DNA from 3 places in the Rhizobium sp. PvP014 genome. Region 3 is predicted to be linked to each of the others. Evidence: predicted binding sites of a transcription regulator. Region 3 holds the regulator's gene; each other region holds the start of a gene.

Region 1 (10,378 bases), 660 kb from region 3:
CTGGGCGTCACGATCAGCCAGTCCATGTCGTTGAAACGACGCTGGAAAAACGGGGCCACACGGTCGATGATAAAATGATCAGGCTCGAACCAGGACACAAAGCGCCGGCGTCCGGCAACACCCTCCGGCAGTGGAATTTCCTTGAAACGGACGAAGGCGGTCATCTTGTGATAGTCGCGGCCGATCGACTTCGACATCCGGTTTGCCGCCACCACATCTGGATCGGTCGCCATACCCAGAAAATTGCGCCCGTGCGCCATGCGAAACAGCATCCGGTAGAGAAGCGAGAACCGCGTCGGATCGGAATGGCAGATGACCGAGGCGGCAAGCTTCAGAAAGGCTGGAGGAACACCCTGCGTCACCGGCTTGTCGACAGGCTCAGGCAACTGATTGCCGTCCAGCCCGAACAATCCGTCCGTGTCGTCCATCGTGCGCCACTCGACACGATCAGGTGCGATGCCGGCCGCCAGATAGGCACGCGCAGCATCGCGCCACTCGGTCAGATCGCCTCTCCCCCGCAACAAGACTCGGTACATCATAGAAGCGACAGCTGCTCCGGCTTTGGCTGGAACATGGATCGCAGATCGGCCCGGTCGGCAAGCTTGCGCGGTGTCCACCCTTCGCAGGTGATAAAGGGCTGTACCTTCTTCAGAGACACGCTCAGCCGCTTTAAATCCTCCAGCCGCAGCTTGCGAAACCTGCGCGACGACAGGATCGCTCCGACGGTCTTGGTCCCGAAACCCGGCACCCGCAGCAGCGTCTCCTTGTCCGCCCTGTTCACATCGACCGGAAACTTGTCGCGGTTGCCGAGCGCCCAGGCAAGCTTCGGATCAAGGTCTAGATCCAGCATGCCGTTTTCCGTGGACGCCGTAATCTCGCCGATCTCGAACCCGTAGAACCGGTAAAGCCAGTCCGCCTGATAGAGCCGATGCTCGCGCATCAAAGGCGGCTTGATCAGCGGCAGTGTCTTCGACGAGTCCGGGATCGGGCTGAAGGCGGAGTAATAGACGCGTTTCAGGCTGTAGCTGCCGTAAAGCCTGGCGCTCGTCCCGAGAATGGTCGCGTCGTTGGCGCCGTCTGCCCCGACGATCATCTGCGTGCTCTGGCCGGCAGGCGCGAACCGCTTGCGACGCTTGGTCTGCAGCGTCGGGTCGCGCATCTCCTCGATCTTCAGCCGCAGATCGCCCATCGAGCGACGAATATTGGCGGGCCGCTTTTCCGGCGCAAACTGGCTGATCCCGGCATCGGTCGGCAGTTCGATGTTGATCGACAGACGGTCGGCATACAGCCCCGCCTCCTCGATCAGCTGCTGCGACGCTTCCGGGATCGTCTTCAAATGGATGTAGCCGCGAAAATTATGAACGGTCCGCAATTCCCGCGCGATCCGTACCATGTCGCCCATCGTGTGATCGGACGAGCGGATAATGCCCGACGACAGGAACAGACCCTCGATATAATTGCGCCGATAGAATTCCAGCGTCAGCCAGATAACCTCTTCGGGCGTGAACCGGGCCCGCTCGACATTGCTGGAGGAACGATTGATGCAGTAGGCGCAATCGTAGATGCAGAAATTCGTCATAAGGATTTTCAGAAGCGAGATGCAACGGCCATCCGGGGCATAGGCATGGCAGATGCCGGACCCTTCGGTCGAACCCAAACCGCCGGATACCGACGAATCTCTCTTCGATGTCCCGCTGGAGGCGCAGGAGGCGTCGTACTTGGCAGCGTCCGACAGGATCGCCAACCGTTCTTTCAGCGACTTCTTCATTAGTGCGTTCTCTATATGTTCTTTATGACTGCGTCAACCCGTTGACAAATCGAGGGACGTTTGATTCATTCAACTCCAGCTGGCGCATCTGACACCATTTCGATTTTCCTAGCGGGAGCAGTCGAAATTCTGTTATGATGCCCTAAATTCAGATGCTGCAGATGGTTCCGAAGTTACCGCTCCGGAACCTGTTTCTTTTTGTGTCCGCGGCATCCGCGGACATGCGCCTTAAGGACAAGAAAATGGTTGAAAAGGTACCGATGACGCCGAAGGGGTTTACCCAGTTGCAGGAAGAACTGCGCTGGCGCCAGCAGGAGGAGCGTCCCCGCATCATCGAAGCGATTGCGGAAGCGCGCGCCCATGGTGACCTTTCGGAAAACGCCGAATACCACGCGGCCAAGGAAGCCCAGAGCCACAATGAGGGCCGCATCGGCGAGCTGGAAGATTTCACGGCCCGCGCCGAAGTGATCGACCTCTCCAAGATGTCCGGTTCCACGATCAAGTTCGGCGCAACCGTCAAGCTAATCGATGAGGATACCGAAGAGGAAAAAACCTATCAGATCGTCGGCGATCAGGAAGCCGACGTGAAGGCTGGCCGCATCTCGATCTCCTCACCCATCGCCCGTGCCATGATCGGCAAGGAAAAGGGTGACAGTATCGAAGTCGTCGCCCCTGGCGGCTCCAAGGCCTACGAGATCCTCGCCATCTCCTGGGGCTGATCGCTCGTGGAAACGTCTGGCGAAGTCGCCACGGAGATGGGCAGCGGTATCGCTCCCGGCTCCGTGGTCGATATATCCGATATCGAAGTGATCGCGCCGAACTTCAAGAAGCGGCTCTCCGGCGTGACGTCCACGATCGTCCAGCTGATTCCGGTGCAATGGGCAAAGGGTCAGAAGATCGCGGTCTTGGGACCTGGCCTGCCCTCCCACCTTCCCCACATCCGCTATGCCGACCTTGCCGCGCTGTGGTCACCGCCATCAGGGCGGCGCGCCCGTGTCTGGCATGCCCGCCGCAATATCGAGATGCTGCCCGGCCTCTTCATGCGCGATGTGCTGCGGATGCCGTTGAAGCTCTTGTTCACCTCCGCCGCGCAACGAACCCATTCCGCATGGACGGGTTTTCTGATCAGCAAGATGGATGCGGTCGTCGCGACGTCTGCACGATCGGGTTCATACCTGAAAGTGCCCTATAAGGTGGTGCACCACGGCGTCGATCTCGATCTCTTCCGTCCCTCCGGCCCATCCGACCCTTCCTCCCCGGCAGATGGTTTCGGCAAGCATCTGATCGGCTGCTTCGGGCGCGTTCGGCATCAGAAGGGCACAGACCTTTTCGTGCGCGCCCTGATCGAACTGTTGCCGTCCTATCCCGAATGGACGGGCGTCGTCTGCGGACGTGTCACGCCGGACAACAAGGTTTTCGGCGATGCGTTGAAAGCCGATGTCGCCATGAGCGGTCTGACAGATCGCATCCTGTTCATGGGCGAAGTGGACGACATCAAGCCTTGGTACCGTCGCCTGTCTCTGTATGTGGCGCCGTCCCGCAATGAGGGCTTCGGACTGACGCCGCTCGAGGCGATGGCATCGGGAACCGCAGTCGTTGCAAGCGATGCCGGCGCCTATTCCGAAATGATCGTCGAAGGTGAGACCGGATCGGTCGTTCCGGCCGGCGATTACACGGCGCTTCGCGATGCGCTGCGCACCTATTTCGAAAACCCTGCACTGGCCCGCCAGCAGGGCTGGAGCGGTCGCGAGCATGTGCGCGTCGCCTTCGCCATCGAAAAGGAAGCCAACAGTCTGGCGGAAATCTACGAAACGCTTTTAGAGACCAGACCATGAAAACTTCAGAGGTATTCGGTGCCACGCAACCGGTCCGGCTCTGCCCGCATCTGCATGGAGGACGCTTCAAATGACGGAACTTTCTGCCGGGATGGCGCAGCACAGACCGACGACGAGCGGCCTTATGAACGAGGAAGACTGGCAGCAGTTTTTCGCCGGCTATACCCACATCGTCCTTGTCGCCAACAGTGACGAGCAGAACTTCAACGAGATCCACGCCGCCTATCCGGAAACGACGCTGTTCGTCTTTTTCAACTACGTCAGCAAGGTGCTGAAAACGCCGTTCACGCGCAATTCGCTGCTGGTGGCACGCACGAGCCGCGTCGGGTCCGAACTGATCTACGACAACGCTCTCGACAAGGTGCTGGCCCTGCTGCCGGGCCCCGGGTTTACCGGCGTCATGAGCATGCGCGCCGCCACGATGGAACAGGTGACGGAACCGGCCGAGTTCGGCGGCGTCGCAGCAGGCGCCATCGACCTTTGCAGCTACCTCGAAGATTTCTACCCGCGCGACCATACCGCCAGTTCAGGCTTCGCCCTTTCGGTCTGGCTCTGCGAGAAGGTGCCGCAGGCCAAGGTCGTGCTTTGCGGTTTCTCGGGACGCCGCAGCCGCAAGTGGCAGATGTTCCACATCCACGACTGGACGTTCGAACAGTCGGTGCTGCAACTCCTCGCCAACAGCGACAAGCTCGAAATGGCAGGAAGAACAGCTTTCAATCCCTACAAGGCCCTATCGCGCCACTTCCCCGATATCGGCAACAGCAACTTTGTGTTTGCCGCCATCCAGGTCCTTTCCGAACGGCTGGAAAACAGCAACCGCAACCTCGGCAAGCTGATCACGATCACCATGCCGCTTCGCGTCATCTACAATCTCGCAAGAGGTCTGCGGATCAGGTCCAAGAAGGACAGGCTGGTCAAGCAGCGCAAAAAGCAGCGAGCGAAGAATGGCGAGCCATCCTGAACCGGGACAGCTTAAGCGCCTGCTACCACCACCCGCTGCGATCGCGGTGGTGGAGCGCTCGTAACCGGCTGAATGCCGTGTCGTTCTCCTGCAGGCGGTCGTAGATCGCCTTCGCGATCTCGCCGGCAATTCCCTGCTTGAAAAAGGGATCGAGCCGCCAGCGCATGTTTCGCAGCGTGTCGTCGGTCCCCACCTTGAACAGATACATCCCGTTGAACCTGTGCATCGGCGCACCTTGCGTCTGTTCGATCGCATCTTGTGAGACAGGACGCTCGTCGCCGCCATGGATAAAGCGGTCGGTCTCGTAAACCTTGATCGTGTTGGCAAGCGAGGAGCCGATCATGGCGATCGCCCTTGCCGTCATGTCCTCGTCGAGATCGGCGATGCTGTCGCTCGCGGAGATCAGCCAACGCAGATCGAGATGGGCGGTGAGGAACGGCGCTTCATTCTCCCACAGGGTCTTGAACTGCTGGTACGTCTCCCGGACATTATATTCGCGCCGCATGAGGACGATAAGCTGTGCATGATAGAACAGCAGTTCCGGCTGGCCTTTAAACTCCAGTCTCAGGTTCGCCATGTGATCGTCGAGCGACTTCTGCTTGCCCGACCGGTGCTCGCGATCCGAATCCTCGATCAGCCGCTGCTTCATGCCCGCGTAATCCTGGTCGAGCTTGGCGTATTTCGCAGCTCCCCAGCGCTTGCGGTAGCGGTTGAAGGACAGCAGTGCCTCAAGCTTACTCTTCTTTCGTACCACGCACGTTCTCCAAGTCTTGCTGCCGTAACCTCGGCAGTCCTGTCTACACCGGTAACCTCGTCAGTCTGCCGCCCGCAGGTGTTCGATAAGCCGGTGCGGCAGATGGGTGTGAAATTTCGTTATCATCACGTCAGTCAGCGCCTGGCGAAGCTCGATGCTGAGTTCGTCCTGGCTCTGGATACATCCGAACGGCGTCGACCCCTGTTCGATCATGGCGAGCACAGGTGCGACCGCCCGCTTCTGCCGCGGCTTGATATAGGCCGTGCGGTGTTCGGGTAACGGGGTCGCGCCAAAGCGCTCCATCTCGAGATGATTTGCAAGCGCAACCGGCGAATGCTGGGCGATGTTGCGAAAGCGATGGGAGAGCTGCTGGCGAAGCACGTCGGGATGCGCTGCATAGTAATCGGCAAGCGTTGAGCGTCTGACCGCGTGAAAGTAATGGCCGACCTGCAGAAACCGGTTCTTCGCACCCGCCAGCTCTGCCCCCTTCTCCTGCGCGACGGTAAAGCTCGGAACAGCGTTGGACGCTTCCGCCCGCTGCCGCTTGAACCACCGCAGGCACTGCTTCAGGCGGGATCGCAATCCGCTTTTCACGCGCCCGTAAAGCATCGGCTTGCCGTCGCGAAAGAACGCGGAGGCAGATGTCGGAGCGTTCAGAAAGAAGTCGTCATTGCTGTAGACGAAATTCTCGCAAAGCCCCGGAATATTCCAGACCGCAGCCTCGATCGACAGCGAGTTGAACGTCGGCAGCACGGCCGGAAGCCCGTCGAAGACCACGTTGTGATCAACGATGGCGATGAAATCTTCCGTGCAGAAACCCGCCTGCGCAAAACTGTCGACGAATTCCGGCTTCTGCCCGTCCGTGACGATGTGAATTTTGGTGATGAACGGCGCGTATTTCAGCACGGAGGCGATGAGATAGTAGATCTCGCCGTTATCGGCAAACCGCGTCGGGCTGGATGCCACCGCGTGCGAACTCGACGCAACGTCATCGTATTGCAGGCGCTTCGCGCGATGATCCGGGTCCGAACCATCAACCCAGGTGATCACAAGCTCGATGTCGTGGCTGGACATGCTCTGGTTCCTGCTCCCTGCCCCTCGGACGATCTCGATCGAGACGACCCTAGATCTGCACGACCGGCGCATCCTTGACCTGCCGGATCGTCAGCATGGTGCGAACCGTATCGACATTGTCGACCGCGGTCAGATCCTCGATGACGAAATCCTGGAAGACGGTGAGGTTCTCGGCCACGCATTGCAGCAGGAAATCGGTCTCGCCGGAGACCATCCAGGCCTGACGCACCAAGGTCCGCGTTTCCATATCCGCCGCGAAGGCCTTCAGCTTGCTGTCCGACTGCTGCTTCAGTCCCACCATGCAGAAGGCGACAAGATCGTATCCGAGCAGCGACGCCTGCAGCATGGCGCGATAACCCTTGATGATGCCGTTCTCTTCCAGCTTGCGAACGCGCCGCAGACAGGGCGGCGCCGATATGCCGACCCGTTCGGACAGCTCGACATTGGTCATGCGTCCGTCCTTCTGCAATTCGCGAAGGATCTTCAGGTCGATGGTATCGAGTTCGACTTTCACGACCATGTGTAGTGCCTGCCTTCAAAATTGACGGGAGCACGCAGGCTCCCGGGTATCCATCTCGGTGTCGCGAAGACATACAATAACATCGTTCCGACGCAAGAAAATTTCGTGCGCCGGTCCAGTTGTTGTCAACCGAGGTGCACCTAGAGACACATCCAATCGCAGTTGGCCTGACGTTTCTACCGGGCAGTTCCAACTGTCTTGTTGTTATCGCAAGGCTGCCCTTGCAATGTTGCATGGATGGCCCTTACATGACGTGTCAAAAGCGGCAGACCGAATAATGGCTTCCTATATGAGGAAGCGGCGCCACGCGCCCGACACGGTCTTGGAAAGGAAACGTCATCATGTCCGCCCGTCATACAGAGGTTCTGATCATCGGTTCCGGCCCCGCCGGCTATACAGCTGCGGTGTACGCAGCGCGTGCGATGCTGAAGCCGGTCTTGATTGCAGGCATGGAACAGGGTGGTCAGCTGATGATCACCACGGACGTTGAAAACTATCCGGGCTTTGCCGATCCGATCCAGGGTCCCTGGCTGATGGAGCAGATGCTGCAGCAGGCGGTCCATGTGGGCACCGAGATCGTCAACGATCTCGTGACCGAGGTCGAGATGAATCATCGCCCCTTCACGGTCCGCACCGATTCCGGCACCGTCTGGACTGCCGATACGATCATCATCGCGACCGGTGCGAAGGCCAAATGGCTCGGCATCGAAAGCGAGCAGCAGTTCCAGGGTTTTGGCGTTTCCGCCTGCGCCACATGCGACGGCTTCTTCTATCGCAACAAGGATGTGATCGTGGTCGGCGGCGGCAACTCCGCAGTCGAGGAAGCGCTCTATCTCTCCAATATCGCGAAGACCGTGACGGTCGTCCACCGGCGTGATTCGTTCCGGTCGGAAAAGATCCTGTCCGAGCGCCTGTTCCAGCGCCCCAACGTCAAGGTCATGTGGAACACCGAAATTGCCGAGGTCACCGGTAAGCCGGCCCGCGCGCCACTGCCGCCATCGGTCGAGGGTGTGCGCCTGCGTGATACCAGGACCGGCACGATCTCCGATCAGCCGATCGACGGCGTGTTCGTGGCGATTGGCCATGCGCCGGCGACCGAGCTCTTCAGGGACAAGCTGAAGATGAAGAACGGCGGCTATCTCTGGACGGCGCCTGATTCCACGATGACCGACGTTCCCGGTGTGTTTGCCGCGGGCGATGTCACCGACGACACCTTCCGACAGGCGATCACCGCCGCCGGCATGGGCTGCATGGCAGCGCTCGAAGCCGAACGTTACCTCGCCGGCATTCAGCCGGTTGCCATTGCTGCGGAGTAAGCATGGGCGTACCTCTCGACTGGGACAAGTTGCGCATCTTCCACGCTGCGGCGGAGGCGGGATCCTTCACCCATGCGGCAGACAAGCTGCATCTGTCCCAGTCGGCAATCAGCCGGCAGGTCAGCGCGCTGGAACAGGACGTCGGCGTCAAACTGTTCCACCGCCACGCCCGCGGCCTCATCCTTACCGAACAGGGCGAGCTTCTTTATCGCACCGCGCATGACGTGCTTCTGAAGCTCGAAACCGTGAAGATGCAGCTGACCGAGACGACGGAAAAGCCGTCGGGCAAGCTGCGCGTCACGACGACGGTCGGCCTTGGCCAGGGCTGGCTCACCGACAAGGTGCAGGAGTTCCTGCAGCTTTATCCGGAAATGTCGATCCAGCTCATCCTCGATAACGAGGAAGTCGACGTCAACATGCGCCATGCGGACTGCGCCATCCGCCTTCGCCAGCCGCAGCAGTCGGACCTGATCCAGCGCAAGCTGTTCACCGTGCACATGCACGTCTATGCAGCCCCGTCCTATATCAACCGCTATGGCGAACCGCAGTCGGTCGAGGATCTCGACACCCACCGCATCATCTCCTTCGGCGAGCCTGCCCCGAATTACCTTCTCGACGTCAACTGGCTCGAATCCGCCGGCCGTTCTTCGGACAACACCCGCACGCCGCATCTGCAGATCAACAGCCAGACCTCCATCAAACGAGCCTGCCTGCTTGGCATCGGCATCGCTTGCCTGCCCGACTATATCGTCGGCCGCGACCCTGGGTTGATCCAGCTGACGCTGAGCGCCGACATCCCTTCATTCGACACTTACTTCTGCTACCCGGATGAAATGAAGAACGCTGCAAAGCTCAAGGTCTTCCGCGATTTTATCGTCGCCAAGGCGCGTAACTGGAATTTCTGATCGCTGTCGAAGACGTTTCGCTCAGAATGGGCACCGGGATTCTCGCAGCGATTTCATACACGACTCAGTGACTAGAGTAAGCTGTGCAGAACGTGCATGGCAGTCCTGCGCAAAAAAGCGTTGCCGCTTGCCCAAAAAACCATCATATCGCACTCAGCTGATGCATATGGTGGCTTTCCTCCCAGTTCCACCGCAGCAGCTGTTCCCCTCTGGAGGTTGTTTTTAACCTTCATAATTATAAGGGCCCTGGAGTGATCCGGTGGCCCTCTTTTTTTGCCCTGCGGTTTGCCGGCCCGCCGCAATCCTCGGCTGCCTGTCAGAGTAATTGGACCGAAACGGTCAATATTTCGGCCACCCCCCTTGCTCTCACAAATCGCTGCGCCCATATAGGGATCAGCCGGAGCAATTGATGACGTCCCCGTTATCAGCGCCGGCTGTTCCCCTCTGGAGGTTTTAGACCTTCACACCTGACGGGCCTCGGAGCAATCTGGAGGCCCTTTTTTTTGCCTTCCTCAAAAAAATGGGAACGTCATTCCTTTAAATCGTCTTCAGACGATCTATATATCGGTTAGAGACGATATGGAAAGACGATGGATCGCACCGAGATACTGAAAGCACTGTCCCATCCGACGAGGATTGAGTTCCTTGAATGGATGAAGCAGCCCGAGCAGCATTTTTCCGATCAGGATCATCCGCTCGAAATGGGAATCTGTGCCAAGCAGTTCGAAAGACGATGTGGTCTGTCGCAATCGACCGTCTCTGCGCACCTTTCGACCCTCGAAAAAGCCGGCCTCGTGAAAACGAGCCGGGTTGGTCAATGGGCGTTCTACAGCCGCGACGAGGAGAAGATCGCAGACTTCGTGACCAATCTTCGCTCCGCTCTCTGAATGCCACCCCTTAACTCAATCACTCCCAAAGCAGCATGGAAGGATATTCCTGTGACCTCACTCTTTGAACCGGTAAAGTTCGGCGACATCGAACTGAAGAACCGCGTCGTCATGGCGCCGCTCACCCGCAACCGTTCGCCGAAGGCGATCCCCAACGATCTCAACATCGCCTATTACGAACAGCGCGCCTCCGCGGGCCTCATCATCACCGAGGGCACCCCGGTCAGCCAGCAGGGACAGGGCTATGCCGACGTTCCGGGCCTTTACCTCGCTCCGGCCATCGACGGCTGGAAGAAGGTGACGGAAGCCGTTCACAAGAAGGGCGGCAAGATCGTTACCCAGATCTGGCACGTCGGTC
Region 2 (10,378 bases), 2.3 Mb from region 3:
TTGTAGCGCTCTGGCTTGGCGATAATAGGCGAAACCGGGCTGTAGGTGATCTGCATCACCGGGCGTCCCGGCGGGACGCGGTCGAGAAGATCTTCCAGAAGTTCGATGCGGCGTTCCATTGGAAAGCTCAGCATCGGAATGGCGCAGATCACGCAGTCGAATTTCTGGTGTTTCAGGGTGTCGAGCGTGCGATCCAGATCGAACGCGTCGCCATTGATGAAATGCACGCCTTCGAATGTCTTCATCAGATGCTGGTAGAAATCGGTCGAATACTCGATCGAAACAAGGTTCTGAGGCTCGATGCCGGTTTTCAGGATCGCCTTGGTGATGACGCCGGTGCCTGGTCCAAGCTCAAGAACAGGCAGGCCGGAACTTGTGTCGATGATGCTCGCCATCCGCTTGGCGGTGACTGACGATGTCGGGATGATGGCTCCGACCTGTTTCGGACCGTCGATCCATCCTTTGAAGAAACGGATTTCCTCGTCAAATTTCCGGCCAAGCCGTTCCTTCAAACGCAGTTCCATCAGGTCGTCCCCTCCAGTTTCATCCAATGTGAACCGTTTTGCCGCAAACACAAGATGAAATGTCGCAGGCGGAATACGGCACAAAAAAGGCGGCTGGGGTTAACCGAGCCGCCTGGTAAGATGCTATACGCGCATCGGCATCAGCACATAGAGCGCATCGTCGCCCGCCGTATCGCGCACCAGTGTCGGTGACCCCGCATCCGCCAGCATGAAGATCGCGTCGTCGCCGGAAAGCTGGGCGGTGATATCGAGCAGGTACTTGGCGTTGAAGCCGATTTCCATCGCGTCGTATTCGTAGCCGACAGCCACTTCTTCCGTGGCGCTGCCGGAATCCGGGTTGTTGACCGTCAGCATCAGCTGCCCTTCGGACAGCGACAGCTTCACGGCACGTCCGCGCTCGGAAGAGATCGTGGAGACGCGGTCCACAGCCTTGGTAAAGCTCTGGCAGTCGACGCGCATTTCCTTGTCGTTGCCCGTCGGGATGACGCGCTGGTAATCGGGGAATGTGCCGTCGATTAGCTTCGATGTCATGACGATGCCGCCGATCGAGAGGCGGATTTTGGCATCCGAAACTTCCACCGTCACGAAGGCTTCCGGATCGTCGACCAGCTTCTGCAACTCGCCCACGGTCTTGCGCGGCACGATGATGCCGGGCATGCCTTCAGAGCCCGAAGGCGCCTTCAGGTCTGCGCGGGCGAGACGATGGCCGTCGGTTGCAACAGCGCGCAGCTTCAGGTCGCCACCGGCCTCGATCGTGTGGAAGAAGATGCCGTTCAGATAATAGCGGGTCTCCTCGGTCGAGATCGCAAACTGGGTGCGGTCGATCAGCATCTTGAGATCGGTCGCCTTCATCTTGAACGTATGGCTGAAGCTGCCGGCCGTCAGATCCGGGAAATCCGTTTCCGGCAGGCACTGCAGCGAAAATTTCGAACGGCCGGACTGCACGGTCATGGTCGCGCCGTCGGCGCTGGTGGCGAGCAGCACTTCCGATCCGTCCGGCAGCTTGCGGACGATTTCATAAAGCAGATGCGCCGGCACGGTCGTGGCGCCGGACTGTTCCACCATGGCCGGTGTCGATTCCGTCACTTCCAGATCAAGGTCCGTCGCCTTCATATCCAGGCTCGCGTCGGACGCGCGCAGCAGGATGTTGGACAGGATCGGAATCGTGTTGCGCCGTTCCACGACGCGGTGCACGTGATTCAGCGACTTCAAGAGATTGGAGCGCTCAAGAGTAATACGCATGGACACTATCGCTTTCGACCGTGGCGATCCGGCTGGCCGGACCACCTGATATTCTCTGCCGGCCATTGCGCAGCCGGAACATGTGGACGGGCAAAATGGCAGACATTCGGATGCGAAAGCAAGAGCAGAACGGACCCTGCGCCATTTGAATTGCTTGTTCATACCGCACTTGCACACAGAAAACGCAACGCGGCGAAACCGGACGCGCAAAACATCGCCGGCCTCTGCTTGCCGAAGTCTGCGGCCTCGACCATAACAGGCGATGACCCTCGACCAATCTTCAGAGCAATCCACCGAAATCGCCGCCGAACCCATCAAGGGACAGCGTGGCTATCGCGTCGGCAATACGTTCATCGCTTCCCGCCCCATCGAGCCGGCGCTCTATCTCGTCGCCACCCCGATCGGCAATCTCGGCGATATCACGCTGCGCGCGCTCGAAACCCTGTCCGGCGCCGATGTGCTGGCCTGCGAGGACACAAGGGTGACCCGCGTGCTCCTCGATCGCTACGGCATCGTCAACCGACCCTATTCTTATCACGAGCACAACGCCAACGAGGCCGGGCCGAAGCTGATTGCGGCGCTCGAAGCCGGCAAGTCCGTGGCGCTGGTCTCCGATGCCGGCACGCCGCTCGTGTCGGATCCCGGCTATCGCCTCGGCCAGATGGCGATCGATGCCGGTTATCGGGTCGTGCCCATCCCCGGCGCGTCTGCCCCGCTTGCGGCCCTCGTCGGCTCGGGCATGCCGTCAGATGCTTTCCTGTTCGTCGGGTTCCTGTCTTCCAAGGACAAAGCCCGCCGCGACCGGCTTGGCGAACTTTCAAAGATCCCGGCAACGCTGATCCTGTTTGAATCTCCCCATCGCATCGCCCACACGCTCGTTTCTGCAGCCGATGTCCTGGGCGGCAGCCGGCTTGCCTGCGTCTGCCGGGAACTCACCAAGACCTACGAGGAGTTTCGCCGGGGCACACTGGCCGAGCTTGCCGCGCACTATGGAGACGGCCACAACGTCAAGGGCGAGATCGTCCTTCTGATTGAACCTCCAGCACCCGAAGAGGCGCCGTGCGAGGTTGAGGTCGATGCCATCCTGCAGGACCTTTCCAAAACGCATCCGACCGCAAAGGCTGCGACTGAAGCGGCGCGGATCACAGGCCTGCCGCGCAAGGATCTCTATCAGCGTCTGATCGCCATAAAGAACGGGACCTGATGGATCGCGATGGCACAACGGGATGAGATCGGCGCCAGACGTCGCAAGGCAGAGCGCCGCGGCCATGTCTCGGAATATGTCGCCGCTGCCTATCTCCTGCTGAAAGGCTACCGCATCCTCGCCCTCCGCCACCGCACGAAACTGGGCGAGATCGATCTCATCGCCCGCAAGCGCGATCTCGTGGTGTTCGTCGAGGTGAAGGCGAGACAATCCGAGATGCAGGCGCTCGACGCCGTCTCCTATGCATCGCAGAAACGGATCCGGGCCGCGAGCGATCTCTGGCTGTCGAAATGCAAGGATGCGTCCGGGTTATCTCAGCGATACGATATCATCGCCGTCCTGCCGGGAAGGTTTCCGCGCCATTTCCAGGATGCGTTCTAGGGCCGTCCTCAGCATAGGCCTTGCCGCGGCCCTGTCGGAATATCCCGGCCACGGTTGCCTTTCGGGGTTCGTCGTCCTACATCAGGCGGGCCAATCCTAGGGGGCTGAAGTCATGGCGAAAATTCGCACGGTCGCATTTCAGATGGACCACATTTCCGGCATCAACATTGCCGGCGATTCCACATTCGCCATGGCGCTCGAAGCGCAATCGCGCGGTTACGAGCTGTTCCACTATACGCCCGACCGCCTGACGATGCGCGACGGCCGCATCTTTGCAGCCCTCGAGCCGCTGCAGGTGCGTGACATCAAGGGCGATCACTTTACCCTTGGCGAAAAGCAGCCGACCGATCTGTCGACGATGGATGTCGTGCAGCTTCGCCAGGATCCGCCCTTCGATATGGGCTACATTACATCGACCCATCTTCTGGAGCGCATTCATCCAAAGACGCTCGTGGTCAATGATCCGGCCTGGGTGCGCAACTCGCCGGAAAAGATCTTCGTCACCGAATTCGCCGACCTGATGCCGCCGACACTGATCTCCCGTGACCCGGCTGAAATTGCCAAGTTCCGCGAAGAGCTCGGCGATATCATCCTGAAGCCGCTTTACGGCAATGGCGGCGCCGGCGTGTTTCACTCCGCCCGCGACGATCGCAACTTCACGTCGCTGCTCGAAATGTTCGGCCAGATGTATCGCGGCGAACCCTATATCGCCCAGGCCTACCTTCCGGCGGTGCGCAAGGGCGACAAGCGCATTCTTCTCGTTGACGGTGAACCGGTCGGCGCGATCAACCGTGTGCCCGCGGAAACCGACAGCCGCTCCAACATGCATGTCGGCGGCCGTGCCGAGGCGACCGATATCACGCCGCGGGAGAAGGAAATCTGCGCCCGCATCGGGCCGGCTCTGCGCGAGCGCGGCTTCATCTTTGTCGGCATCGACGTGATCGGCGATTACATGACCGAGATCAACGTCACATCTCCGACGGGCATCCGCGAAGTGAAGAAGTTCGGCGGTGCTGACGTCGCGAGCCTCATGTGGGACGCAATCGACGCCAAGCAGAACTGATAACCGTTCACATCTGTTCTCGTTATGCAACCTGATGCGCGCTGTCTTCGTCTCATACGCGAAATTGTTCACTGCCTGTTCTTGAAATTCACCGACAACCGTGCGAGCTTTCAACCTGCGGCACGGTAGGCGGGAATTTCCCCACCTTAGCTTGCGCAAGTGGGCGGGTCGGAATGGTCGCGCGTATCAGAACGGTAGCATTTCAGGGCATTGAGGGCATTCCGGTCGATGTGCAGGTCATGATCGGGCCGGGCAAGATCGGCATGCATATCGTCGGCCTGCCGGACAAGGCAGTCGCCGAAAGCCGAGAGCGGGTGCAGGCAGCCTTGCACGCCTCCGGCCTCGCCATGCCGCCCAAGAAGGTCACGGTCAATCTCGCCCCGGCGGACCTGCCCAAGGAAGGCAGCCATTTCGACCTCGCGATCGCCGTCGGCCTGATGGCGGCGCTCGGTGCCGTGCCCGCCGATATGCTCGCCGATTATGTCGTGATCGGCGAATTGAATCTCGATGGAACGCTTGCAGCCGTCGCCGGTGCGCTTCCGGCAGCCATCAGCGCCAGCGCAATCGGAAAGGGGCTGATCTGCCCGGCAGAGAGTGGCGCGGAAGCGGCCTGGGCAGGCCCCGGCGTCGATATCTTGGCCCCCCGCAGCCTGATCGCGCTTGCCAACCATTTCCGCGGCACGCAGGTCATGTCGCGCCCTCAACCGGCCGTGCGCGCACCGCCCGCCAATCTGCCTGACCTTGTCGATATCAAGGGCCAGGAAAGCGCCAAACGCGCGCTCGAAGTCGCGGCTGCCGGCGGCCATAACCTCTTGATGGTCGGTCCGCCCGGTTCGGGAAAATCGATGCTCGCCGCCCGGCTTCCATCGATATTGCCGCCGCTATCGGCCACCGAACTGCTCGAAGTCTCGATGATCCACTCGATCGCCGGCCAGCTCTCGGGCGGAAAGCTGTCGGATCGGCGGCCTTATCGCATGCCGCATCATTCCGCCACGATGGCGGCTTTGGTCGGCGGCGGTCTGCGCGCAAGGCCCGGAGAGGCGTCGCTCGCGCATCACGGCATCCTCTTCCTCGACGAGTTTCCGGAATTCTCGCCCCAGGTTCTCGATGCGCTCCGCCAGCCCTTGGAGACAGGCGAATGCGTCATCGCCCGGGCCAATCACCGTGTGTCCTATCCAGCCAGCATCCAGCTCGTTGCCGCCATGAACCCGTGCCGTTGCGGTATGGCGGGCCAACCGGGGCATAGCTGCGCCCGAGGTCCGCGCTGCGCTTCGGATTATCAGGCGCGTATCTCCGGCCCGCTCATGGACCGCATCGATATCCGTATCGATGTGCCTGCTGTCTCGGCAAGCGATCTAATCCGCCCGGCGCCGGCAGAGCCGAGTGCCGGCGTGGCAAAGCGGGTGGCGGCCGCTCGCGACAGGCAGAGAGAGCGTTTTGAAGGCGAGGGCCAGTACACGGTTCTCACCAACGCGCGGTGTTCCACCGCCATGATCGAGAAATTCGCCGAGCTCGATCCGGGCGGGCTGCAATTGTTGCGCGACGCGGCAGAAAAGCTCAAATTCTCCGCCCGCGGCTATCATCGGGTCTTGCGGGTGGCGCGGACGCTGGCCGATCTCGACGAGAAGGATGGTATCGGGAGAATACACCTTGCCGAGGCGATCTCGTATCGGATGGCCGGGGAGCGCCCCACGGTATCCGCCTGATTGACCTAGATCGGTGTCACAGGATTCCGGCAGACGTCAGACGCCGGTGGATCCGAACCCGCCGGCGCCGCGTGCCGTCGCACTTGCCTCGGAAACTTCGACGACCTGCGCCTGGACAACGGGCGCGAACACCATCTGTGCGATCCGCATGCCGCGGGCAATGACGAAATCCTCGTCTCCCAGATTGATCAGCAAAACCTTCACTTCGCCGCGGTAGTCGCTGTCGATCGTGCCGGGCGTGTTGAGGCACGTGATGCCGTTCTTGAACGCAAGCCCCGAACGTGGGCGGATCTGCACCTCGAACCCGGCGGGGATTTCGAACACGAGGCCGGTCGGCACCAGGGCGCGCTTGCCGGGTGCGATGGTCAGCGGCTCGCCATCGGTCACGGCGGCACGAAGGTCCATGCCGGCAGCACCTGATGTCTCGTAGGCGGGCAGATCCAGGTCCTGCCCGTGCGGAAGACGCAGGACATTGAGGACGGGTGAGGAGGGGGCTTGAATGGTCATTAGCCATTAGTTTGCGCCGCAGCGCGGCAGGTCAATTGCAATGGCGGGCTTTAGTCGCTAGATACCGCGGCAATTCACAGGATATAAAAGATGGCCGAAACCATTGCAGAGGCGGTCTCCCGCCGCCGCACATTCGCGATTATTGCGCATCCGGACGCGGGCAAGACAACGCTGACGGAAAAGCTGCTTCTGTTCGGGGGCGCCATCCAGCTCGCCGGTGAGGTCAAGGCCAAGAAGGATCGCATCCAGACGCGGTCCGACTGGATGAAGATCGAACGCGAACGCGGCATCTCGGTCGTGACGTCGGTGATGACGTTCGAATATGCCGACAAGGTCTTCAACATTCTCGATACGCCCGGCCACGAAGACTTCGCGGACGATACCTATCGCACGCTGACGGCGGTGGATGCGGCGATCATGGTCATCGATGCCGCCAAGGGCATCGAGCCGCGGACGCTGAAGCTGTTCGAAGTCTGCCGCATGCGCGACATTCCGATCATCACCTTCATCAACAAGATGGACCGCGAAAGCCGCGACATTTTCGAGGTACTCGACGAGGTCGAGGAAAAGCTGGCGCTGGATACGGCCCCCATCACCTGGCCGATCGGTCGCTCCAAGAGCTTCTGCGGAACCTACCACCTGGCCGATAACCGGGTGCGTGGTCCAGACAGCGAGGACGCGATCTCGGTCAACGGACCCCAGGCCGTCGCCGACCGACTGCCGGAAAACGAACGCGCGGCCTTCGTCGAGGAAGTCGAACTGGCGCGGGAAGCCTGCCGCCCGTTTGACAGAAAGGCCTTTCTCGAGGGTCACCTGACGCCGGTCTTCTTCGGCTCGGCGCTGCGCAATCTCGGCGTCCGGGATCTGATCACGGCACTGGCCGATTTTGCTCCGCCGCCGCGTGACCAGGTCGCCGATATCCGCACCGTGCATGCAAGCGAAGACAAGATGACGGCCTTCGTCTTCAAGATCCAGGCCAACATGGATCCGAACCACCGCGACCGTATCGCCTTTGCGCGCATCTGCTCGGGCAAGCTGGAGCGTGGCATGAAGGCAAGGCTTGCCCGCACCGGCAAGCAGATGGGCCTAACGGCGCCGCAGTTCTTCTTCGCCTCCCAGCGTCACATCGCCGATACCGCCTTTGCCGGCGACGTCGTCGGCATCCCCAACCACGGCACGCTTCGTATCGGCGACACGCTGACGGAAGGCGAAAATCTCGTCTTCCAGGGCGTCCCGAACTTCTCGCCGGAAATCCTACGCCGCGTGCGTCTGGAAGATGCGATGAAGGCGAAGAAGCTGAAGGAAGCTTTGCAGCAGATGGCAGAAGAGGGTGTCGTGCAGCTGTTTTCCCCGGAAGACGGATCGCCCGCCATCGTCGGCGTCGTCGGCGCGCTGCAGCTCGACGTTCTCAAAGAGCGGCTGTTGGGGGAATATACGCTGCCGGTCTCGTTCGAAATGTCCCGCTTCTCCGTCTGCCGCTGGATCTCGTCGGATCAGCCAGCCGAGCTCGAAAAGTTCCTGACCGTCAAGCGCGGCGATATCGCCCGCGACCTCGACGGCGATCCGGTCTTCCTGGCGCAGGACTCGTTTTCGCTGCGCTACGAGTCCGAACGCTTCCCGGCCATCAAGATGGTCGCGATCAAGGAATATCACGTCGCCAAGGCGGCGTGATTTCAATCCACTGATAGCTCCGACCTGCCGCTGGTGAGGTCGGAGATCAGCCTTGAGATGATGTCCTGCTCGGCTTCCGGTATCTGGATCCGCAGCTCGGCACCTGTCCCTGTGAAGACTTCCTCGGTGATCTTCACATCCTCGATCGACTGCAACCTGGCCTTCGTTCTTGCGAGGTCGGAAAACTCGATGCTGACGGCACCCAGCACAGACGGCTTCACTTCGACAAGCGGGGCCGCCCTCAGACAGGCGGCCGCCGTACCGCCATAGGCGCGCACCAGACCACCGCTGCCAAGCAGGATGCCGCCGAACCAGCGGATCACGATGACGACGGCTTTATCCAGCGACTGGCCGTCCATGGCGGCCAGGATCGGCTTGCCCGCTGTCCCGCTCGGCTCGCCGTCATCGGAAAATCGATAGGCTGATCCAATCCGCCAGGCCCAGCAGTTATGGGTGGCATCTGCAACGCTGTGCGCAGCAATGACATCTTTCGCTTCCCCCTCGCTCAACACGGGAAGCGCGATCGCCAGAAACCGGCTCTTTTTGATGACCTGCTCGAATGTGGCCGGCTGTTCTAGCTGAAACATGGTCTCAGCATTATCGCTGCCGCATCACGAAGGGAAGTGGGGCGAACCTCAGCCGAAATCGACAGCTGTCGTGTTCGATCCGCACACCAGCACGCAAACGCGCTCACCCGGTTGCGGACGGTATTTGCCCGACAAGACAGCCGCAAACGCTGCCGCACCACCCGGCTCGGTCACCAGCCGTGCGCCGGACCAGAGCGCCTTCTGCGCGTTCAGAATGTCCTCGTCGGTCACGAGAACCGGCGGCTCGATGAATGCCTGGGCCACCGGAAACATCAGCTGCCCGACCTGCCTTGGCGCAAGCGAATCGGCCGCGATACCGCCCGCCGGCGCATCCACGGGGCGGCCTGCCTTAAAGGCGTCGTAAAGCGTCGGCGCGCGGTCGGATTCGACGGCGACGATCTTCACCCGGCCGCGCATCCAGGATGCGATACCGCCGATCAGTCCGCCGCCGCCGACAGCCACCAGCAACGTCGTGATATGCGGCAGGTCTTCCTCGATTTCCTTGCCGAGCGTACCTTGTCCCGCCAGCGTTTCCGCCTGGTCGAACGCATGCACGGCCATCGCCCCGGACTGCGCGACATACTTCTCGCTGGCAGCAAGCGCATCCGCATAGCGGTCGCCGCCGATCACGAGCTCTGCGCCGTAGGAGCGGATAAGATCTATCTTCGCCTTGGAGGCGACGCTTGGCACAAAGATATGCGCGGGCACACCGAGTTTGCGGGCCGCATAGGCAACCGCTGCCCCGTGATTGCCGCCGGATGCCGCAACCACACCCGCCGCCTGCACCTCGCGGCCAAGAAGATTGGTAAAGGCGCCGCGGACCTTGAACGAACCGGAATGCTGCAACTGCTCGAGCTTGAGATCGACTTGGCATGGTTCGGCCCCGAAATCCTGCATGTCTACCCGCATCGTCGGGGTGCGGCGGATATGCGGACGGATCAGGGTTTCGGCTTCGGCAATATGTTCTGCTGTGACTGCGACCGGCATGAAGACCTCGAAATGAATTGGCATCAATCCGCAGGTCGCGAAATGATGAAAAGGCAATGGGATCTATTCAGCGCATTGGCGGCGGCCGGTCAATCCGCCTCGCTCGAGGTAAGTTGAAGCCGCCCGGCATTGCGGGGCGGCTCCAGCGGATACTCAGTCCTCGATAAGGTCCTTGAGGAAGTCGTCGCACCAGCGATTGATGTCGTAGGTCAGCAGGTGGTCCATCATCATCTGCCAGCGCTGCTTGCGCTCGTCGAGCGGCATGCTGAGCCCACGCGCGATGGCATGCGCCGTTCCCTCGATGTCGTAAGGGTTGACCAGAAGCGCGCCGCGCAGCTCGCGGGCCGCTCCGGCAAAGCGTGAAAGCACCAGCACGCCCGGATCTTCCGGATCCTGCGCCGCCACATATTCCTTGGCAACAAGGTTCATCCCGTCGCGCAGCGGCGTTACCAGGCCGATCTTCGCCAGCCGGTAAAGACCGGCAAGCACCGGGCGCGGTACCGATC
Region 3 (10,378 bases):
GCGCTTGCCGGAGATCGACGTGCGATTGGCCTTGTCGAAGGAGGATTTGTAGACGAGGCCGATGCCGAGCTTCTTGCAGAGTTCGACAAGCGTGCCGGCGATCATGAACGCATGATCACGGCTTTCCATCTGACAGGGACCGGCAATCAGCGAGAGCTTTGCCGTGTTTGAGAAAACGACTTTCGAACTCCCCTCGCCCACGGACACTTCAGAATTGGCGGAGACTGTCATTTCACTATTCCTCGAAACCGAATACCACACCTTGCCCCGGGGCTGCCGACACGATCACGCGGCCATCCCTGCGGATGAATGCGACGTCATTAGCAGCAAGGGTGATCTCTGTCACGGCGAGATCGGCGGTCTTGAAGATGATCCCGCGCGCAGCGAGGCGCGACGATAACAAGGGCTTCATCGAAGACCGGAACTCGTCGCTGAACGTGTCGTTGGATTGAATGCGGATGCTGGCATTGGCAGCTTCGATCCGCAGACCGTCTTTCCCTTGCTCGGGTTGCGTCTCGAACACGGTTTCGAAAAGCGGAAGAAACTCCAGCGGGTCATCTGCAGAAAAGACGATCTCTCGAAGGCCTGTAACGGCGTTTGCGTGCTCATCAAGACCACCGCGATCTGCCGGTAATGCGGCCATGCGCTGGCAGGAAAACAGCAAGATGTCATCGACCTCGGGAACTGCCGCGAACGCCAGACGGAATGAGACTTCGCTCTCCCCACCATCGGGCAACTGCATCGGGCGGGAGAATTGAAGCATCTCGCCCGCAGACATGTGCCCGTCCACAAAACGGCTATGATCGGCCGCTGCATCCTGCGTCCCGACGACCACCGCCGATAGACCTTCCCTTTTCCGCTGGCCGCGGAAGCGGATGTCGCGATCGGTGAACACGTTGCCTCGTTTTGCCGCAAGCGAGGCTTGCCGACGGTTCACAATGCCCAGCGGCTCGAGATACGAGCCATCCGCGAAGAATATGCAGGCATTAGCTGTGCCGAAAGGGTGAACACCTTCAGGTGCCACAGTAAAGCCGAGAGCGGTCAACCTCCCCCGCGCTGACGCCAGATCTGCAACGGGCAGAACCAAATGATCGACTGACTTGTTACCCACTAACACCCCCAAAGTCTTATTCCGCAGAACATTGGCTATCGCGGGAAACTCGGCAAGTGCTGCGCACGAACTGAATACGTGATCGAACGCTGAAATGAGACTATTCTTGAGCAAAAATTTGGGGCTTGCGGAACACAGATAGAACATATAGCGTCCGTTCTGCATTTGTTTCCAATTCTGAGGGTCCCGTCCATGCTGACACGCAAGCAACAGGAGTTACTTCTGTTCATCCACGAGCGGATGAAAGAATCAGGCGTGCCGCCGTCGTTTGACGAAATGAAGGACGCTCTCGACCTTGCATCGAAGTCCGGCATCCATAGGCTGATCACCGCGCTCGAGGAGCGTGGCTTTATTCGCCGTCTGCCGAACAGAGCACGCGCGCTCGAAGTGATCAAGCTGCCTGACGCCTATGTGGCGAACCTTCATCCGCGACGGGGTTTTTCTCCCAGTGTCATCGAGGGAAGCCTCGGCAAAACGCAACCGGTCGTCGCTCAGAAGCCGGCGCCGGTCATGGCGGACAATCCGTTCTCGACAAACATCCCGGTCATGGGTCGAATCGCTGCCGGCGTGCCGATCTCCGCGATCCAGAACAACACCCACGACATCGCCGTTCCGATCGAGATGCTGGGTTCCGGCGATCATTACGCGCTCGAAGTGAAGGGCGATTCGATGATCGATGCCGGCATCCTCGATGGTGATACCGTCATCATCAAGAATGCCAGCACCGCAAGTCCGGGCGATATCATCGTTGCCCTGGTCGATGAGGAAGAAGCGACCCTGAAGCGGTTCCGCCGCAAGGGTGCATCGATCGCGCTGGAAGCGGCGAACCCCGCTTACGAGACCCGCATCTTCCCGCCCGACCGGGTGAAGGTCCAGGGCAAGCTTGTCGGCCTTATTCGCCGCTATCATTAAGAACGCTGTTATCCCGGAGATGCGCAGCAACAGCCTCCGGGATGCCAAAGTCGAATTGTCGCGTTCGCCAGTCATAGAACCGGTGGACGGTCCACGGACGGCTTGAGGTCTGTGCGCTGTCTCGCATCGCCGCCGTAATCTTGATGTCTGGCGCTGTCGCGTTCGGAATAATGGTGATTTCCAGTGCGCCAGTCCGGCGCAACGTCCGCCCGCTGAGAAGCAAGGCGCCGGAGCGGCAAGTATCGAAGCGTGCGCCGGGCGAGACGATGATCCGACCGAAATCGCAGGCAAGACCGGTGTATCGGTTGTCTTCGACAGTGACGATCCGGATGTCCTGAGCAGTCTGCGCCGCGCACAGGATTTTCGGCAGACAGGCAAATCGTCCGGGCGTGAATGCTTGAAGAAAGCCCCTGACATATTCGATTTCCCGGCGCGTCAAATCCGGTCGCGAATGTGGTCTAGGTCGTCTGTCATCACTTTTCGCAAGGCTGGCACCTCGCGCTGGTTCCGAAGAGGCAAGAACCGGCAAGGCGAGCGGTTGTTCTCCGGTCTCAAGCACCAGCGCTCGCCGCCATTGATCGTAGATAAATCCCGGCGGCCGGGTTCGATTGAGGGTGATCTTGTCATCCTGTATCAGTCCCACTGACGCGCCGTCTTCGGATATGACGATATCAGGCCTCGGCGCCGAGCCTGAGCGGACCGCAAAGAGCAAAGCCACCGCCATGAACAGCGCGCCTGTCAGCCTCAGCGGCGTGCGCAGCAGCGTCAGAAGCAGAAAGCCTGCCGTCGCCAGCGGCAGGAAAAGCGGGTTCTGCCGGCCGATGGCAATATCGCCGCCCCATGCGGCAACGATCTCGGCAATGCGAATGACGATCCGCAGCCCCTCGCCCATGATGAACAGAAAGGGAGCATCCAGCCCGAACGGCATCAGCAACATGCCAACAAGCCCTGCCGGCATCACCACGAAGGAAATGATCGGCATGGCCGCGAGATTGGCCGCGAGGCCGTAGGTGGTCAGATGGTGGAAATGCTCGATCGAATAGATCGACGTCGAAGTACTGCCGATCAGCGACGTCACCACGATCCCGGCAATGAAATGGAACGTCGCCGCGACACCCGTTATCCACCGGTTGCTACCTTTTGTATCCTCCCTACCTTTCGCGAAATATCGCGTCCAGAGGGCGAACCCTGCCACCAGTGCCGCGGTTGCCGCAAACGACATCTGGAAACTCGGACCCAAAATCTCCGACGGCGAGATGGCGAGGATAATGATTGCCGAAAGGGCGACGTTGCGAAGGCTGATGGAGGGTCGATCGACGAGCACGGCGACCAGCATCACCGCCATCATGATATAGGCCCGCTCGGCGGAAACCCCGAACCCGGAAATCAGGTAATAGGCGGTCGCCATGACAAGCGCACCGAACGCGGCAAACTTCTTGATCGGATAGGCCTGCGCAAAGCCTGGAAACAGCGACAGGACGGAGCGGACGCCGACGAAGAAGATACCGGCTGCCAGCGCCATGTTCAGGCCTGAGATCGCGACGATATGGGCCAGCCCGGACAGACGAAGCGCCTCGGTCGTCTCACGGGAAATTGCACGGCGCTCGTCGGTCACGATTGCGGCAGCAAAAGCGCCCGCATCCCCCTTGACCGTATCGCGGATGCGATTGCCGATTGCGCTGCGAAGCGCAAAAAGCCCTCGCTGCATGTCCGACCATAACCCGGGTTGGTCATCGATCGCGGGTTGTACGCTAGGCGCGCCGTAAAAGAAGCCAACGGCCCCGATTTGATCGAAGTAGGAGGAGAAGGCGAAATCGTTCAATCCGGGAAGCGCCGGGCCAGAGGGTGGCGACAGACGGGCACGGCCGGAAACGCGCTCTCCGATGTCTGCAGGTTCGTGTTGGCTTCTGGCAAGAAGCGACACCCGCTGCGGGGGACGACCGAGCGTGGGCTCAGATGTCTGCTCGATCCTCACGATATAGCGCCAGCGGCGCTGTGCATCCGCTTCGCGTCGTTCGACAATCCCGCTGATGGTCGTCGTGACGGGCGAATCGAGCACGACCGTCGAACACCGCCAGGTTTCGAGCGCTGCCAGCGCAGAACCGGAGAGAAGCATGCAGAGTACAAGGTTGGCACGAGACAGCTGATGCGCGCGATACCGTGTCAGCCCTGCGGTCACCATCGAGATCGCAAGCATGGTTGCGAGAATGAATGGCGATGGCGTCCAAGGAAGTGCGAACCAGATCGCAGCGCCGGCACCCAGCAAGACAGGCAGGAAGAGGAACCCATGACCGTGGGAAACCTCCTCGCTCAACGACGTGCACAGCCATTTGGAAACGGGCCGGTCTCTGACCACGTATACCCTGAAAACATCCTCGGAATGATGGTCGTTTCGACCATCATTCCGGACTTCCGCGGGCATTGTCTGCGATGCCGATTCGGGCATCCAGAGTGCGATTGCGTGGGGTGTCGAAGCAAGCATCACCGGCTTGCTGCTGGCTGCCTCAAAAATCGCTCCGCCATTCGCCATGATGGTTTATCCCGCCGGCTCCGCTGCAGAGACGGTGATTGATAAACGCAACCTGCGCGTTTATATTCTCCTCGTCAACACATTCGCCAAGCTGCGGTTTTCCTTCACGTTACGGCCTCTTACACCATGAGGTTGGGCATCTTTTAAACGTGGCCTGCCTAAATTATTTTCGCGCTGCACAAAATGTCGCAGGAGCGCTTGGCATCACCTTTAGGATCATATAGCTAACTTGCGACGCTTAACTCTTATGGCGCTTTCTGGGCGCCATGCCGCCAACAGGTTGGAGGATCAGAATGACGGAACAAAGCGCAAATCTCGTACTTGGTGATAAGACAGTCGACCTCTCGGTGCGATCGGGCACCATTGGGCCGGATGTTATCGATATCGCAGCCCTGTACAAGCAAACCGGTGCCTTCACCTACGACCCCGGCTTCACGTCGACTGCATCCTGTGAATCCAAGATCACCTATATCGACGGCGACAAGGGTGTTCTCCTGCACCGCGGCTACCCGATCGAGCAGCTTGCTGAACAGGGTGACTTTCTGGAAACCTGCTATCTGCTTCTCTACGGAGAACTGCCGACGGCTGCCCAGAAGAAGGACTTCGATCATCGCGTAACCATGCACACCATGGTTCACGAGCAGATGAGCCGCTTCTTCACCGGCTTCCGCCGCGATGCGCATCCTATGGCCGTCATGTGCGGTTGCGTGGGCGCTCTCTCGGCCTTCTATCACGATTCCACCGACATCACCGATCCGCACCAGCGGATGGTTGCGTCGCTGCGCATGATCGCCAAGATGCCGACGCTCGCCGCCATGGCCTACAAGTACCATATCGGCCAGCCCTTCGTGTATCCGCAGAACGACCTGGATTACGCCTCCAACTTCCTGCGCATGTGCTTTGCCGTGCCGTGTGAAGAATACAAGGTGAACCCGGTCCTGTCGCGCGCCATGGATCGCATCTTCATCCTGCATGCGGATCACGAACAGAACGCGTCGACCTCGACGGTTCGCCTTGCAGGTTCCTCGGGTGCAAACCCGTTCGCGTGTATCGCTGCCGGCATTGCCTGCCTCTGGGGCCCCGCTCACGGCGGCGCCAACGAAGCAGCGCTCAACATGCTGACCGAGATCGGGACCGTCGACAAGATCCCGGAATACATCGCCCGTGCCAAGGACAAGAACGATCCGTTCCGTCTGATGGGCTTTGGTCACCGCGTCTACAAGAACTACGATCCGCGCGCCAAGATCATGCAGAAGACCACGCATGAAGTGCTGGCGGAACTCGGTCACAAGGACGATCCGCTTCTGCAGGTCGCCATGGAACTCGAGAAGATTGCTCTGACGGACCCCTACTTCATCGAAAAGAAGCTGTACCCGAACATCGACTTCTATTCGGGCATCACCTTGAAGGCGATGGGCTTCCCCACGACGATGTTCACCGTTCTGTTCGCGCTTGCGCGTACCGTCGGCTGGATCGCCCAGTGGGCCGAAATGATCGAAGATCCGCAGCAGCGTATCGGTCGTCCGCGCCAGCTCTATACCGGCGAAGCGCAGCGTGACTACACGCCCGTTTCGAAGCGCTAGGCGCTGAATTAGGCTTTGCGAAAAGAAAAACCCGTTCAGCGATGAACGGGTTTTTTGTTGTCTAACAGTTCGAGTACCGCACCTGCTGCGGCCTCTCCAGGCGGAACAGGGACGTCCAGTCTCTGCCAGGCAAGTGCGAACCCGTCGAGCATCGCACGGCGCTCCGGCGTGTCGGCGGACAGACGTTCCGCCCAGCGGCTGAGGCTTCCGGGTCGCACGACCTCGTTGACATACTCGGGAACGACCGGGTAGTCGGCGATCAGGTTCGGAAGCGCGCCGGTCCAGATCTTGATGCGGCCGGCCAGAAGCTTGATCAGCCAGTCCGTCTTGTAGGCTGAGACAACGGGAACCGTCGCAAGCCCCAGTTCCAGGATAACCGTCCCTGAAGCCGCCAGCGCCACGTCCGCCTCTGCGAAGGCAGCCCATTTTCCGGCTGTATCCGTGGTAATCTCGACATGAACCGGCAGATCTGCGGCCATCTTACGCACCAGTTCTTCCCGGCGCGGTACCGTCGGAAGCAGGAACCGGGTCTCACCATTGCGATCCGCAAACTCGCGCGCAGCCTCGCCGAACACGGGTAGGAGTGCCTTGATTTCGGCTGACCGGGAGCCCGGAAGCAAGAGGATCGTCTTCTTGTCGGCGGAGGTCTTGACCGGCCTCTCGGCGCGCGCAGCACGGACCCTCAGGAGATCCGCATCATTGGTCAGCCGGTGACCGACGAACACTGTCTTCGGACCCTCCAGCCGTCGCATCGCTTCCGGCTCGAAGGGAAGGACGGCAAGAACGAGGTCGACATAGGAGAGCATCGCCTTGGCACGATATTCCTTCCAGGCCCAGACGCTCGGGCAGACATAATCAACGATCGGCAGATCCGGCAGTGCCGCCCTCACCTTTCTTGCCACTCGGTGGGTAAAGTCAGGGCTATCGACGATGACAAGCACATCGGGCTTTGCGGCGACGATCGCAGCCGCCGTCTGGTTGATGCGACGGATCAGGTTGGGAAGACGCGCGAGCACCTGGGTGATGCCCATGATCGACAATTCGGAGAAATCGAACAGCGACTGAAGGCCTTGGGCCGACAGTGCATCACCGCCCACCCCGATCAGTTCGACGGGACCGCCGTAGGACGCCTTCAGTGCTGCGATGAGGTCTGCCCCTAAGAGATCGCCCGACACTTCGCCGGCGATGATCGCAACCTTCAAACCTTGGTTCATCACAATCCTCTCGACGGAAGGGCCTGATCGATGCCGCAGACGAAAATGCCGTGGGCGTCAGCAGCTTTGATCAGCTTTGCTTCTTCCAGCACCAGCGCCCTGCCCGCTTCCACGGCAATGCCCGCCAGCCCGGCCGCGACGGCATGTTCGACGGTGGATGGCCCGATGGTGGGCAGGTCCGCGCGCATATCCTGGTGGAGCTTGCAGAGCTTGACAAGCACGCCCTTGCGGCGCGTGGAGATACGCCCCTCGGCGCGCAGTTCGGCAACGCGCTGCATCATCCGGTCGGTTCCCTCGACACCTTCGAGTGCCACAACGCGGCCGCCGACGCTGACAGCGCCCTGGCCGATATCGAGATTGCCGAGTGCGCTCGCAGCCTCGACACCGCGTTCGATGTCACGCAGATCGTCACCGCCTGGAGACACTTGGCCAAGCGGACCGACCTTCGCCAGCAGGCCCGGCGCGATGTCGTGGGCACCCAGAACTTCGCAACCCATGGCCTCGATCAACTTGATCACCATCTGCAGCACTGCGTCATCGCCGGCTGATAGCAGTGTGCGCACGACGGAGGGCAATTTGATCAGGGTCTTGAAGGTTGGATGAATGTCGCGCCATTCGGGGCGCCTTGCGACGCCGCCCGACATCACTACGCGACGGATGCCTCTTTCGCGAAAACTCTTCTCGATCCCTGAGAGATCGCCGACGCCCAGCGACACATGGTCGAACCCGTCAAAGCGATGATCCGCCTCATCCTTCAGCTGGATGATGAACGGATCTTCGCCTGCAACACGTGCGGCATCCGCCAGGTAGGCTGGCAAAAAGCCTTTACCGGCGATAATCGCCAGCCGGCCCTCTCGCGCTTGGCCAGGGGCGCCGGCCGCGACCATCAGCCCTTCCTGCGGAAAGGCGATGAGATCGCGCGGTCACTATCGGCTGTGATGAAATCGATGATTTCCATGGCCTCCGGGCAATCGGCAAACTCGTCGCGGATCGCTGCGGCATTGGCGCGAACGTTTGCCTCGCCTTCGAAGATCTTCTTGAATGCGCGACGAACGATATGGATCGTTGCGCGATCAATGCCGGCGCGGGTCATGCCGACGACGTTCAGGCCACCCAGAAGACCGGGATTGCCGTTCAGCATGCCAAACGGAATGACGTCGTAGTTGACGGCGGAAAGCCCACCGATGAAGGCTTGCCGACCAATGCGGGTAAACTGGTGAACGGCGCAGCCACCGCCCAGGATCGCACGATCGGCGACCTGCACGTGACCAGCCAGCATCACGTTGTTGGACATGATGATATGGCTGCCGAGCTGGCAATCATGCGCGACGTGCGAATTTGCAAGGAAGAGGCAATTGTCACCAACGACCGTCTTGCCACCACCGCCCGTCGTACCGGTGTTCATCGTCACGCCTTCGCGCATCGTGCAGTTGTCGCCAATGGTCAGGCTCGAATCCTCACCAGCTTCGTGAAGGCTCTGCGACACACCACCGATGACCGCCATCGGGAAAATCCGACATCCCTTGCCGATCTCGGTTTTGCCACTGACGACCGCATGCGAGATGAGCTCGACATTGTCCTTCAGCACCACGCGCGGGCCGACATGGGAGAACGGTCCAACGACGACGTTCTCGCCAATCACGGCGCCATCCTCGACCACGGCCGAAGGGTGGATGCGCGCGCTGGCCGAGATCATGCTCATTCGCTTTCCTTGCGCATCATGGCGCCGATATCGGCTTCCGCAACCAGCTGACCATCGACCTTGGCGTCACAATGAAACTTCCAGATATTGCCGCGCTGCTTCTGCTTGACGACATGAAATTCCACGCGGTCACCCGGCACGACCGGCTTGCGGAAACGCGCGTTGTCGATCGTCATGAAGTAGACGAGATTGCCGGCCCCACCCTGCTTGCGCGCACAGATCGCGCCGGCAGTCTGTGCCATACCCTCGACGAGAAGAACGCCCGGCATAATCGGCTGCTCGGGAAAATGACCGGTGAAATGCGGCTCGTTTGCCGTCACGTTCTTGATGCCAACAGCCGAGCTGTCGCCATCGATCTCGATGATCTTGTCGACCAGGAGAAACGGGTAGCGATGCGGCAGAAGGCGCATGATTTCCTGAATGTCGGCCGCGCCGAGCTCCGGCTTGGTCTCATCCGTCATTTTTCTTATCTCCTCGGCGTTTCGCCCGGTCATCGGAACGCGACATGATCTCCGCCATGTCTCTCAAAAAGTCTTTTATCGGCCGCGCCGGAATTCCGCCATAGGTCTGCCCGGCCGGGATATCGGCGACCACGCCGCTCATTGCTGCGATCTGCACGCCATCACCGATCGAGATGTGACCGTTAACGCCGCTCGCACCACCGATCATCACGCCATTGCCGATACGGGTCGATCCGGCAATGCCGACGCCCGACACGATACCGCAATGGCGACCGATGCGGACGTTATGGCCGACCTGAACCTGATTGTCGATCTTGGTGCCCTCGCCGATCACAGTGTCATCCATCGTGCCGCGGTCGATCGTCGTATTGGCGCCGATCTCGACATGATCCTGGATGATGACGCGCCCGACCTGCACGATCTTGAGCATGCCTTTCGGACCGGGCGCATAACCGAAGCCGTCCTGACCGATGCGCGCGCCATTGTGGATGATGACGTTGTTGCCGATCAGTGCCGACAGCACGCTGGCGCCAGAGGCGATCGTGCAGTCGCGGCCGATCTTCACGTCAGCACCGATCACGGCGCCGGCAGCAATCCGTGTGCCGCTGCCGATTTCGACACGCGCACCGATCACCGCCATGGGCTCGATCTCGACACCAGGCTCGAGTCTCGCCGTCGGATCGACAAAGGCCGCGGGAGAAATGCCGGACTGCGATGTTACCGGAGATGGACGAAGCGCTATGGGATGCAGAAGCGCGCCGGCCTCTGCGAAAGCCGTATGCGGCTTCTTCGTCGCAAGCACCGGAATGTGATCTGGAATGATGGATTTCAGGCTTGGATCGCAAAGGATAGCCGACGCTTCGCA

What was found. The regulator LexA, encoded in region 3, represses DNA repair genes until DNA is damaged. The targets are predictions, from matches to a motif close to TGTTCNNNNTGTGTTCNG.
Region 1: a site for LexA is predicted at 1,774-1,791, ahead of J3A65_RS11795 (putative DNA modification/repair radical SAM protein). Genes of this name have one in related genera too.
Region 2: a site for LexA is predicted at 4,480-4,497, ahead of J3A65_RS19505 (YifB family Mg chelatase-like AAA ATPase). Genes of this name have one in related genera too.

Annotation. Positions count from the first base shown of each region.
Region 1 covers NZ_JAGIOT010000002.1:1,491,033-1,501,410, forward strand. Annotated here, with positions in the region: gene J3A65_RS11790 (UdgX family uracil-DNA binding protein) at 1-536, opposite strand, end outside; gene J3A65_RS11795 (putative DNA modification/repair radical SAM protein) at 536-1,768, opposite strand; gene greA (transcription elongation factor GreA) at 2,011-2,487, shown strand; gene J3A65_RS11805 (glycosyltransferase family 4 protein) at 2,551-3,603, shown strand; gene J3A65_RS11810 (3-deoxy-manno-octulosonate cytidylyltransferase) at 3,674-4,564, shown strand; gene J3A65_RS11815 (hypothetical protein) at 4,587-5,318, opposite strand; gene J3A65_RS11820 (Stealth CR1 domain-containing protein) at 5,379-6,392, opposite strand; gene J3A65_RS11825 (Lrp/AsnC family transcriptional regulator) at 6,442-6,912, opposite strand; gene trxB (thioredoxin-disulfide reductase) at 7,254-8,228, shown strand; gene J3A65_RS11835 (LysR family transcriptional regulator VtlR) at 8,231-9,133, shown strand; gene J3A65_RS11840 (metalloregulator ArsR/SmtB family transcription factor) at 9,724-10,020, shown strand; gene J3A65_RS11845 (alkene reductase) at 10,072-10,378, shown strand, end outside.
Region 2 covers NZ_JAGIOT010000002.1:3,084,409-3,094,786, forward strand. Annotated here, with positions in the region: gene pmtA (phospholipid N-methyltransferase PmtA) at 1-524, opposite strand, end outside; gene dnaN (DNA polymerase III subunit beta) at 648-1,766, opposite strand; gene rsmI (16S rRNA (cytidine(1402)-2'-O)-methyltransferase) at 2,029-2,970, shown strand; gene J3A65_RS19495 (YraN family protein) at 2,980-3,351, shown strand; gene gshB (glutathione synthase) at 3,464-4,414, shown strand; gene J3A65_RS19505 (YifB family Mg chelatase-like AAA ATPase) at 4,588-6,120, shown strand; gene dut (dUTP diphosphatase) at 6,157-6,627, opposite strand; gene J3A65_RS19515 (peptide chain release factor 3) at 6,718-8,298, shown strand; gene J3A65_RS19520 (YigZ family protein) at 8,301-8,885, opposite strand; gene J3A65_RS19525 (threonine/serine dehydratase) at 8,934-9,872, opposite strand; gene otsA (alpha,alpha-trehalose-phosphate synthase (UDP-forming)) at 10,026-10,378, opposite strand, start outside.
Region 3 covers NZ_JAGIOT010000002.1:833,444-843,821, reverse strand. Annotated here, with positions in the region: gene kdsA (3-deoxy-8-phosphooctulonate synthase) at 1-231, opposite strand, end outside; gene J3A65_RS08750 (VOC family protein) at 236-1,276, opposite strand; gene lexA (transcriptional repressor LexA) at 1,304-2,023, shown strand; gene J3A65_RS08740 (ComEC/Rec2 family competence protein) at 2,004-4,553, opposite strand; gene gltA (citrate synthase) at 4,847-6,136, shown strand; gene lpxB (lipid-A-disaccharide synthase) at 6,172-7,350, opposite strand; gene J3A65_RS08725 (LpxI family protein) at 7,350-8,237, opposite strand; gene lpxA (acyl-ACP--UDP-N-acetylglucosamine O-acyltransferase) at 8,237-9,052, opposite strand; gene fabZ (3-hydroxyacyl-ACP dehydratase FabZ) at 9,049-9,513, opposite strand; gene lpxD (UDP-3-O-(3-hydroxymyristoyl)glucosamine N-acyltransferase) at 9,503-10,378, opposite strand, start outside.